2 regions of the Ewingella allii genome follow, and region 1 is predicted to be linked to the other one. Evidence: predicted binding sites of a transcription regulator. Region 1 holds the regulator's gene; the other holds the start of a gene.
The links. Region 1 encodes CRP, which controls carbon source genes, mostly activating them, when cyclic AMP is high. Its sites were predicted from a motif close to ATGTGANNNNNNTCACAT; they were not measured.
Positions count from the first base shown of each region.

Region 1 (5,617 bases):
CGGATCAATGCACAGCTGCGGCATCGAGCCGTGGCCGCCCTTGCCATGGATAACAATGTCGAAATTGTCGCTGGAGGCGCAGAACACGCCCTCTTTCAGGCCGACCTCCCCCGTCGGGTAATTGGGCATGACGTGCAGGCCGAAAATCTGGCTCACGCCGTCCAATACGCCCAGATCTACCAGCTCCTGCGCGCCGCCCGGCGGTAGCTCTTCGGCATGCTGGAAGATGAAACGCACCGAGCCGTGCAGTTCGGACTGGCACTGGCTCAACACCCACGCCGCCCCCAGCAGCATGGCCGAGTGGGCGTCATGGCCGCAGGCGTGCATCACGCCCGGCACGGTGGAGCAGAACGGCTCGTCGGTTTCCTCCTGAATCGGCAAAGCGTCGATGTCGGCGCGCAGGGCATAGGTCGGGCCGGGATGCGCCCCGCGCAGTTCCGCCACCACGCTGTTTGGCGTCAGCCTTCTCAGCTCGAGATGCCCGAAGGTCGCCAGCTCTTTGGCGATGTAATCCGCCGTGGCCTGCTCCTGAAACGACAGCTCAGGGTGGGCATGGATATGCCGACGCCAGGCGATAACTTTCGGTTTTACTTCTTCCAGCAGGCTTTCAAAATGGATCGTCATCATCTCTTTCCTTAAATGTTGTCGTTAAGCCGCATCGCTAACCAACGGGCGCGTGGCCTTGGCTAGCGGCAGGATCACCACGCCCGCAACGACCATCGCCACGGAGAGAAAAATAAAGGGTGAAAGGTAACTTTGGGTCACGGTTATCAGATATCCCATGACTATCGGGGCGACGAAGCCGCCCAGCGTGCCGCCGGTATTGATGATGCCCATGGCGGCGCCCATGACATCCGTCGGCAGGCGTTTCATCGGCAGGGTAAACACGGTGACGAACGATGCCATCAGGAAAATGTAGCCGAGGAATAAAAACAGCCCGGCGGTCATCGCCGACGAGGTGGTGTATACCAGCCAGATGCACAGCGCGCTGAGCATGGAGCAGCTAAACACCACCTTCGGCTCTTTGCCCTGCATATAACGCCCCACCAGCCAGCCGGTGGCCAGCGAGGAGATCCAGATGCCCAGCCCGCCGGTGGCGACCACTAAGCCGGAGGTTTCCAGCGACATGCCGCGATGCTGCACCAGATATTTCGGCAGCCACGCCATCAGGCCGTAAGAGGGAATGTTGATGCAGAAGATGGAGATAAACAGCAGCACGACGATGGGATTTTTGAGCAAGGCGCGATAACTGCCCTGCGCCTTATTTCGCGCCGAGCTGACCGCCTGTTCGGCCTTCGGCACAAAAATCACGATGCAGATCGCCACCGCAAACGCCAGCAGGCCTAATACGGAAAAAGAGCCGCGCCAGCCCAGTGAGTCCAGACTATAGACCGCGATCAGCGGCCCGGCGGTCATCGCCAGCCCGGCGGAGGAGAGCAGGATGGATTGCGCAAAGGTGCGCTGCTCGAGGGCGAAATTCGCCACCACGGCTTTGGCACATGACGTTGGGTAACCCGAATGACCCACGCCCGCCAGAAAGCGAAAGCAAATCAGCAGCCCGAGGCCAAACCCGAGCAGGCCAAAGCACAGCGCGAAGCCGCCGAGCATAAACAGGGAGAGGATCAGTACCTTTTTAAAGCCGATACGGTCGTTGAGCCAGCCCGCGGGGATTTGGAACAGAGAATAAGCCAGAAAGAAGATACCGGTGATATACCCCAGTTGTTCGGGCTGAAGATTGAATTCCTTTTCGATTGGCAATAGCGCAAAACCAATGACGGTTTTGTCGATATAAACCAACACATAACCTATAAACAGCAAGAAAATCATTAAAGAACGATTTTTCACAGCTGATATCCTTTTTGTTATACCCATGAGGCACTTATCACGAGACGTGAAAGCTCAGAAATGCGACCTGCGTCACTTTATGAATAAATAACAACTAGTTAGACGCTTCGCTCTGAACCTATCAGCTTTATTCTTGCGCCATAAGATGCAATTTTCAGCAGTGTGATGCTTTTTTGGCATAGGGGACCAGGGATGAAATATCTTCCAAAATTACAGCAGTTGAGAACCTTCCAGCAGGTGATCCGTAGCGGCAGTATTCGCGGCGCGGCGCGGGCGATGAATCAATCCCAACCGGCGGTAAGCCGCTCATTGCGCGAGCTGGAGCAGGTGCTGGACACCCAGCTTATCGTGCGCGGCAATCAGGGGATGATGCTGACGGAAACGGGGCGCGCCTTTGCCCAGCGCATGCAGTTTATTCTGGAGGAGCTGGAGCGGGCCGCCGCCGAGATTCAGCAGATGAATCACTTTTCGCAAGGTTCGGTAGCCATGGGCTGCTCGTCGCTGCTGGCCCTAACGGTCTTTCCGCCTCTGGCCGACAGCTTTACCGAGCAGTTCCCACAGACCAAGCTGCTGGTGAAAGAGGGGCAGCTTTCCATGTTGCTTCCCGCCCTGCGCGAGGGGCGTCTCGACTTTGCCGTCGGCAGCGCCGGGCCGGGATTGCCGCTGGAGGATTTGATTCGTGAGCCGCTGTTTCGCGCCCCCTTTGGCGTGCTGGCGCGGCGCGGGCACCCTCTGGCACAGGCGAAAACCTTAGATGAGCTACAGGGCGCGCGCTGGGTCTTTCCTGAAACGGATATGGGCTATTACCGACAGCTACAGTTGACCATGGCGGCGTTTTATCAGGCTGGCCCGGCACCATTGCGCACGGATTCCGTGGTTTGCGGGCTGAATATGGTGTTGCAGTCGGATTATCTGACCATTGTGGCGCGCGCGATGTACGCCCCTTTTCATCTGGAGGACAAACTCTGCTTGCTGGACATTGATACTCTGCCGGAGGCGGAATACTGCGTATTCTATTCGCAAAAATCGCCGCTAACCTTTGCGGCGCGGCGATTCTTAGAGTTATTGCGGCTGAAGTGTCAGCAGTACCCTTGGTAACGCTTATTCCGCTTCGACGATTTCAAAGCTGTGGGTGATGGTGGCGGCTTTGCCCAGCATCAATGAAACAGAACAGTATTTCTCGGCGGACAAGGCCACGGCGCGCTCGACCACTTTGTCAGTCAAATCTTTGCCGCTGACAATAAAATGCAGGTTGATGCGCGTGAACAGGCGCGGTGCTTCTTCGCGGCGTTCTGAGGTCAGTTTCACTTCGCAATTGTGCACCTCGTTGCGACCTTTTTGCAGAATCGACACCACGTCGATGGCGCTGCAACCTCCCGCAGACATCAGCAACATTTCCATCGGGCTTGGGGCCTTGTCGCCCGCATTGCCGTCCATCAGAACCTGATGTCCAGAGGCGGATTCACCCAAAAATGTCAGCCCTTCAACCCATTTTACCCGTGCCTGCATGTGCCATACTCCTGATGCGTTTATGAAGCAGAAATTTCCTTCAGACTACTCTTTTAGAAAAAAACCGGCAACGTAACCCGATCGCCATCATGCTGAAGCGAGACAACAGAAGACACCCGCGCAAACCTGTGCTACAAACAAAGCCGTTACACACTGTTTCAGTAAATTGCGGTGATGGGTTTGTGGTTTTCACTCTGAAGCCACGGTGTTAACAGAAATATTCAGATTCTTGTTTCACTCCGACTCCCGCTTGCAGCATTGCTGGACAGTTCATATGCTAAAAGGGCGCGTATTTAAAGACGCCGTACAGGGAACTCTGAGCCCTGTGATTTTGGGCAGCGATAACAACAGAGGATAATAGCAAATGGTTCTCGGCAAGCCACAAACAGACCCTACTCTCGAATGGTTCCTGTCTCACTGTCATATACATAAGTATCCTTCTAAAAGTACGCTGATTCACCAAGGTGAAAAGGCCGAAACGCTTTACTACATCGTGAAAGGGTCGGTTGCCGTCCTGATTAAAGATGAAGAAGGCAAAGAGATGATACTGTCCTACCTGAATCAAGGTGACTTCATCGGCGAGCTGGGACTCTTCGAAGAAGGTCAGGAACGTAGTGCTTGGGTTCGTGCAAAAACTGCCTGCGAAGTGGCTGAAATTTCCTATAAAAAATTCCGCCAGTTGATTCAGGTTAATCCGGACATTCTGATGCGCTTATCCGCTCAGATGGCGACACGCCTGCAAGTAACCTCTGAGAAAGTCGGTAACCTGGCTTTCCTCGACGTTACCGGCCGTATCGCGCAGACCTTGCTGAATCTGGCAAAACAACCGGATGCGATGACTCACCCAGACGGGATGCAGATCAAAATCACTCGTCAGGAAATTGGCCAGATCGTGGGTTGCTCCCGCGAAACCGTTGGTCGAATTCTAAAAATGCTGGAAGATCAGAGCCTGATCTCCGCTCACGGTAAAACGATTGTCGTTTACGGCACACGTTAATTCCCTGAGAAACGGCGCGGCAGGCAACTGTCGCGCCGTTTTTATTGGAGCCTAGGGAGACTGATTGATAGTGCGTGTTAAGCAGCAACGCATGAGATTGTGGCGTCGGTTTTTCTATCATCCCGAGGTCAACTACGCGCTACGCCAGACGCTGGTACTGGCAATTCCGGTCGCTATCGGCTGGATGTTCGGCCAGTTGCAAATGGGCCTGCTGTTCTCGCTGGTGCCCGCCTGCTGCAACATTTCTGGTCTGGATACTCCCCACAAACGCTTTTTCAAACGCCTGATTGTCGGCGGCTCTCTGTTTGCATTCGGCAGCGTGATGCTGCAACTGATGCTGGTGAATTGGCACATTCCCCTGCCCCTTATTATGTTATCGCTGGCGCTGATTATTGGCGTGACCGGCGAGATTGGCCCACTGCACGCGCGTTTACTGCCGGGTGCGCTGGTGGCCACCATTTTCACCCTGAGCATGGCCGGGCTGGTGCCCATCTGGCACGCGCCGCTGCTGTATATCGTCGGCACTGCGTGGTACGGGCTGTTTAACTGGGTTTGGTTTCGCCTCTCTGAAGAGCAACCAATGCGCGAAACCCTCAGCCAGCTTTATATCCAGCTGGCCGACTATTTCGAAGCCAAATACAGCCTGCTCACCCAACACACCGATCCGGAAACCGCGCTGCCGCCGCTGCTGAAACGCCAGCAGCAGGTGATCGATCTGATCGCCCTGCTCTACCAGCAATTGCACATGTTGCCGCAGCAGGGGCATCACCAGCACAAGAGGCTGTTTCAGCGTTTTCAGGTGGCGCTCGATTTACAGGAGCACATCGCCGTCAGCCTGCATTTGCCCGAAGAAGTGCAGAAGCTGGTGGAAGAGAGCCACGCCGAGGCGGTGATTCGCCGCAATGCGCAGGTGATCGCCGCCCGTCTGCGAGTGATCGCCGATGACATTCTCTATCACCGCCGCTCGGACCGTTTCAACATGACCAATGAACTCGCGGCGCTGGAGAAAATTGCCTCGCGCTATCGCGATAACCCGGTCGGCCAATTCTGTTATTACCACTTTAGCCGTATTGCTCGCTTGCTGCGCACTCAGCGCCCACTCTACCGCCGCGACCTAATGCAGACGCAAAACCGCCTGCCGTTCTGGCCTGCGCTGAAAAGCTATCTCTCTTTTAAATCCGCCGCGCTACGCAATGCCGCCCGGCTGGGCGTGATGCTGGCTATTGGCAGCAGTCTCGGGCTGTTTTTCAATTTGCCGAAGCCCTA
Region 1 covers NZ_JAWUDN010000005.1:306,830-312,446, reverse strand. Annotated here, with positions in the region: gene SBO83_RS13810 (amidohydrolase) at 1-627, opposite strand, end outside; gene SBO83_RS13805 (MFS transporter) at 649-1,845, opposite strand; gene SBO83_RS13800 (LysR substrate-binding domain-containing protein) at 2,038-2,943, shown strand; gene SBO83_RS13795 (OsmC family protein) at 2,947-3,354, opposite strand; gene crp (cAMP-activated global transcriptional regulator CRP) at 3,719-4,351, shown strand; gene SBO83_RS13785 (YccS/YhfK family putative transporter) at 4,449-5,617, shown strand, end outside.

Region 2 (5,617 bases), on a different contig from region 1:
ATTCAGGATGCGCACAAATTCCCCGATTTCGTCCACGCGGTTAAACCCGAGCCGCACAACGAAATCCCACAGGGGGCCAGCGCCCACGACAGCTTCTGGGATTACATCTCTCTGCAACCTGAAACCTTGCATAACGTGTTCTGGGCGATGTCAGATCGCGGCATCCCGCGCAGCTATCGCACCATGGAAGGCTTTGGCATTCACACCTTCCGCTTCGTCAATGGCGAAGGGAAATCGACCTTCGTGCGATTCCACTGGAAGCCTCTGGCGGGTAAAGCCTCGCTGCTGTGGGATGAGGCGCAGAAGCTGGCGGGGAAAGACGCTGATTTCCATCGCCGTGATCTGTGGGAAGCCATTGAAGCCGGGGATTACCCAGAGTATGAGCTGGGCGTGCAGCTGATCCCGGAAGAGGATGAATTCAAATTTGATTTTGACTTGCTCGACGCCACCAAGCTGATCCCTGAGAAGCTGGTGCCAGTCGAAATCGTCGGCAAAATGGTGCTCAACCGCAACCCGGACAACTACTTTGCGGAAACCGAGCAGGTGGCTTTCCACCCAGGCCACGTGGTGCCGGGCATCGATTTCAGTAATGACCCACTGCTGCAAGGGCGTCTGTTCTCTTACACCGACACCCAAATCAGCCGACTTGGCGGGCCGAATTTCCACGAAATCCCGATTAACCGCCCGACCTGCCCGTACCACAACTTCCAGCGCGACGGCATGCATCGGCAGGACATTGATACCAATCCGGCCAACTACGAGCCGAATTCACTCAATGACAACTGGCCGCGCGAAACCCCTCCGGCGGCTAAAGGTGGCGGTTTTGAGAGCTACCATGAGCGAGTCGATGGCGACAAAGTGCGCCAGCGCAGCGAATCCTTTGGCGAGTTTTACTCACAGCCGCGCCTGTTCTGGCTTAGCCAGACGCCAACCGAGCAGGATCACATTGTCGCGGCGTTCTCCTTTGAGTTATCCAAAGTGGCCCGGCCTTATATTCGCGAACGCGTGGTCGATTTGCTGACCCACATTGATGTCACGCTGGCACAAAAAGTGGCGAAAAATCTGGGTATCGCGCTGTCTGACGACGCGTTGAAGACTCAGCCGCCGAAGCCGGTTAATGGTTTGACCAAGGATGAATCGCTCAGCCTGTATGCCAGTGGCAAAGGGGTGATCAAAGGGCGTCAGGTGGCGATTCTGCTCAGCGACGGCGTTAATGCCGCCGACGTGCTCAATGCGTTGCAGGCTCTTCAGGCCGAGGGCGTACATCCGAAACTGTTAGCCAGTCACTTAGGCAATATTGTTGCGGACGACGGCTCAACCTTGCCGATTGATGCCACTTTTGCCGGTTCGCCGTCCATTACCGTTGACGCCGTGCTGGTGCCACATGGTCATATTGATGCGCTGCTGATGAGTGGTGATGCGCGCCATTATGTCCTCGAGGCTTATAAGCACCTGAAAGTCATTGGTTTAAGTGGTGATGCTCGTCGCTTCAAACCTTTGCTGGGTCTGGAAGATAAGGCGGCGGAAGAGGGGATAGTAGAAGCGGATAAAGCCGAGGGGGCGTTACTAAAAAGCTTCCTGCAAGAGATGGCAAAACACCGTATTTGGTCCAGAAGTGCTAAGGCTGAAAGCGTTCCAGCCTGATTTCTGGCATTAAGATCTCTATACTCTCTGTTTTACAAGGACAAGGCATTGGCGGCTAACGCCAATGCCTTAATTGTTTGTCTGGACGCAGTGTCTGACGTCGTTTGAAAAATCATCAAATCAGCTCTCTAATGTGATTTGCATCACGTTTTTAATGTATGCGATGTTTGGGTTATTACATCAAAGTGACCTTTGTCACGAAAAAACGTCACAATGAACGGTAGAGTAGCTGGGTGTCCTCCTGCGAAAAGATGACCTTAAATAAGAGGAGTTTGTTATGTCTCAGTCTGATGTTTTCCACCTTGGCCTGACCAAAAAAGATTTGAATGGCGCTACCTTGGCAATCGTCCCAGGTGACCCTGAGCGCGTTGAAAGAATCGCCAACCTGATGGAGAACCCTGTGCGTCTGGCTTCTCATCGCGAATTTACTTCATGGCGTGCCGAGCTGGATGGCAAGTCAGTGATCGTGTGTTCTACTGGTATCGGTGGCCCATCCACTTCTATCGCGGTTGAAGAGTTGGCCCAGCTGGGTATCCGTACTTTCCTGCGAGTCGGGACTACCGGTGCCATTCAGCCACACATCAATGTGGGTGACGTACTGGTGACTACCGCGGCTGTCCGTCTTGATGGCGCGAGCCTGCACTTTGCACCAATGGAATTCCCAGCGGTGGCTGATTTCGCCTGTACCACTGCGCTGGTAGCAGCAGCCAAAGAAGTGGGCGCTGAACCTCACATTGGCGTGACGGCTTCTTCTGACACCTTCTATCCGGGTCAGGAACGTTACGACACCTACTCCGGCCGCGTGGTTCGTCGCTTTAAAGAGTCGATGAAAGAGTGGCAGGAGATGGGCGTGATGAACTACGAAATGGAATCAGCCACCTTGCTGACCATGTGTGCAAGTCAGGGCTTACGTGCCGGTATGGTGGCGGGCGTTATCGTCAACCGTACTCAGCAAGAGATCCCAAATGCTGAAACCATGAAAAAGACCGAGAGCCACGCGGTTAAAATCGTTGTTGAAGCTGCACGTCGCCTGATCTAAGCGAAATGTAACATTTCTATGGGCTGCTTCGGCGGCCCATTTTTTTATCTTATAAACCGAATCTGTTAAGGTCTGGGAAGAAAAATTCCAACAAAAGGGCCTGTTATGACAGCAACTATCCTGCTTCATCCTTCGCTGACTCCTCTTGAGGGAGGCATTAACTTTCGCGAACTTGGCGGCAACACGGCTGCCGATGGCCGACGCATCAAGCGCGGCTGGCTCTATCGTTCAGGCTCCCTCGACTCACTCACGCCGAAAGATTGCGACTTCTTAAGCAAGGTGCCGGTGGCCCATATTCTCGACTATCGCGACGCCGACGAAGTGGCGGCCAAGCCCGACGTGCTTTGGCAAGGTGTCCAGTATCACCACGCGCCCGCCAACCCTCTGAGTCACGAAGTGAGCGCCAACCTCGAACATTTGACCCAGCAGACCATCGACGCCTTCGACCCTGAAACCTTTATGCTCGAGCTGTATCGTCGCTTGCCTTTTAATAATCCGGCTTATCAGCAGTTGGCAACCCTGCTGACCCAGCCTAATGGCGGCGCGATTGTTCAGCACTGCGCCGTGGGTAAAGATCGCACGGGCATAGGCTCGGCGCTGGTGCTGTTCGCGCTGGGGGCCGATCGCAACACGGTGCTGGAAGATTATCTGCTGACAGAAACCACCCTCGCGCCTTTCCGCACTTACATGCTCAACAAGATGTCGATAAAGCTCAACGACAAGGCGCTGGAGAAGTTCGGTTATGTCCTCTCCGTGCGGGAAGCGTTTATGGACACGGCGTTAAAATCCATTGATGACCTCTATGGCTCAACCGACCTTTGGTTAGAGAAAGAGTACGGATTAACGGCTGAGTTGCGCCAGAACCTGCGCGACCGTTATCTCGAGTAACTGCCTCTATTTTGCTGATATTATTGATATTGCCTGACGATACTCACAAGGAAGCCCTTTGACCATTAATGACGTAATCCACCTCACTACTGAGTTTGTTCGGGCGCACGAGCCGTGGGCCATACCCATTGTCTTCTTTCTGGCATTCGGTGAGTCATTGGCCTTCCTCTCACTGCTTTTGCCTGCCACGGTGATTTTGCTCGGGCTTGGGGCGCTGATTGGCGAAAGCGGCATCCCATTCTGGCCGATTTGGGCAGCTGCGGCCGCCGGTGCTTTCTTCGGCGATTGGCTCTCGTATTGGGTTGGCGCGCATTTTCAGGATCGCGTCGGCAACTTCTGGCCCTTCTCCAAACACCCGCAAATGCTGGTACGCGGGCACGCCTTCTTTGAAAAGTGGGGCATGCCGGGGGCCTTTATTGGCCGCTTCTTCGGACCACTGCGCGCCGTGGTGCCGCTGGTGGCGGGAATTTGCGGCATGCCGCAACGTTATTTCCAAATCGCCAACATTTCATCAGCACTGATTTGGGCCTTTGGCGTGCTGGCGCCGGGCGCTTTTGGCATCCAGTGGCTCAGTCACTGGTTCTAATCCTGCCGTCGGGAATGCTGCGGCACAAGGGGGAAGAGTGGGATAAATCCACTCTTGCGAGAAGCCTCGCAAAGCTTCTCACTGATGCATAATGTGCTGGACATGCATACAGTGTGACATTACCTTGACCGCTAGAATCGATTGAGATGGAGAACGCGTGGATATCAGCATTTTATACCTCGTGGGCGGGACTTTGGCGGGCTTGCTATTAGGCTGGCTGATTGCCAGTTTGCGCCAACAAAAGAATCAAAGTGAGCATGAGACTCAGCGTCGGCTGATTCAGCAAACCGTTGACCAGCAAAAGGCGGAGATCGACCAGCTGAAAGCCGAGCGCCAGCAGTCGCAGCAGCAACAGCGCGAGGCCGAGCTTGAGCTTCGCCAACTGCATAGCCAAGTCGCGGCTAACCGTGAAAAGCTGCAAGGGCTGGCTCACTGGCAAAGTGAGTGTGAACAGCTCAATCAGGAGCTGCGCGCCCAGCGCGAAATTAACAGCGCCCAAGAGGCGGAGCTGCGCGAAGTTTCTACCCGTCTGGATGAAACCCGAATGGCCGCTGAAGATAAACAGCGTTTGCTGATCAACAGTGAACAACGCCTCACCAGTCAGTTTGAAAATCTGGCTAACCGTATCTTTGAACACAATGGGCGTCGGGCCGACGAGCAAAACAAGCAGAGCCTCGATAAGCTTCTGCTGCCCCTGCGCGAACAGCTCGATGGGTTCCGCCGTCAGGTGCAGGATAGCTTTGGGCAGGAAGCGCGCGAGCGCCATACCCTTTCCCATGAAATTCGCAACCTCCAGCAGCTGAATGAGCAGATGGCGCGCGAAGCTATCAACCTCACCAAGGCCTTGAAAGGCGACAATAAAACCCAAGGTAACTGGGGTGAAGTGGTACTCAGCCGGGTGCTCGAAGCCTCTGGCCTGCGCGAAGGCTATGAGTACCAAACGCAGGTCAGCGTGCAGGTTGATACCAACAGCCGCATGCAGCCGGACGTGATTGTCCGTTTGCCGCAAAACAAAGACGTGGTGATTGACGCCAAAATGACGCTGGTAGCCTATGAGCGCTACTTCAACAGTCAGGACGACACCGAGCGTGAAATCGCCCTGAACGAGCATATTGCTTCGGTGCGCGGGCACATTCGCCTACTGGGCCGTAAAGATTATCAGCAACTGCCGGGGCTACGCAGTCTGGATTACGTCTTGATGTTTATCCCGGTGGAGCCGGCGTTCCTGCTGGCGATTGACCGCGAGCCGGAGCTTATCAGCGAGGCGCTCAAGCACAATATTATGCTGGTCAGCCCAACCACCCTGCTGGTGGCCCTGCGCACCATCAGCAACCTGTGGCGCTACGAGCATCAAAGTCAGAATGCCAAACGCATCGCCGACCGCGCTGCCAAGCTTTATGACAAACTTCGGCTATTTGTTGATGACATGGAGTCTATTGGTCAAAGCCTTGAGAAAGCGC
Region 2 covers NZ_JAWUDN010000011.1:17,849-23,465, reverse strand. Annotated here, with positions in the region: gene katE (catalase HPII) at 1-1,644, shown strand, start outside; gene udp (uridine phosphorylase) at 1,922-2,683, shown strand; gene SBO83_RS19395 (tyrosine-protein phosphatase) at 2,789-3,571, shown strand; gene SBO83_RS19390 (DedA family protein) at 3,630-4,157, shown strand; gene rmuC (DNA recombination protein RmuC) at 4,315-5,617, shown strand, end outside.
Region 2: a site for CRP is predicted at 1,776-1,793, ahead of udp (uridine phosphorylase). Genes of this name have one in related genera too.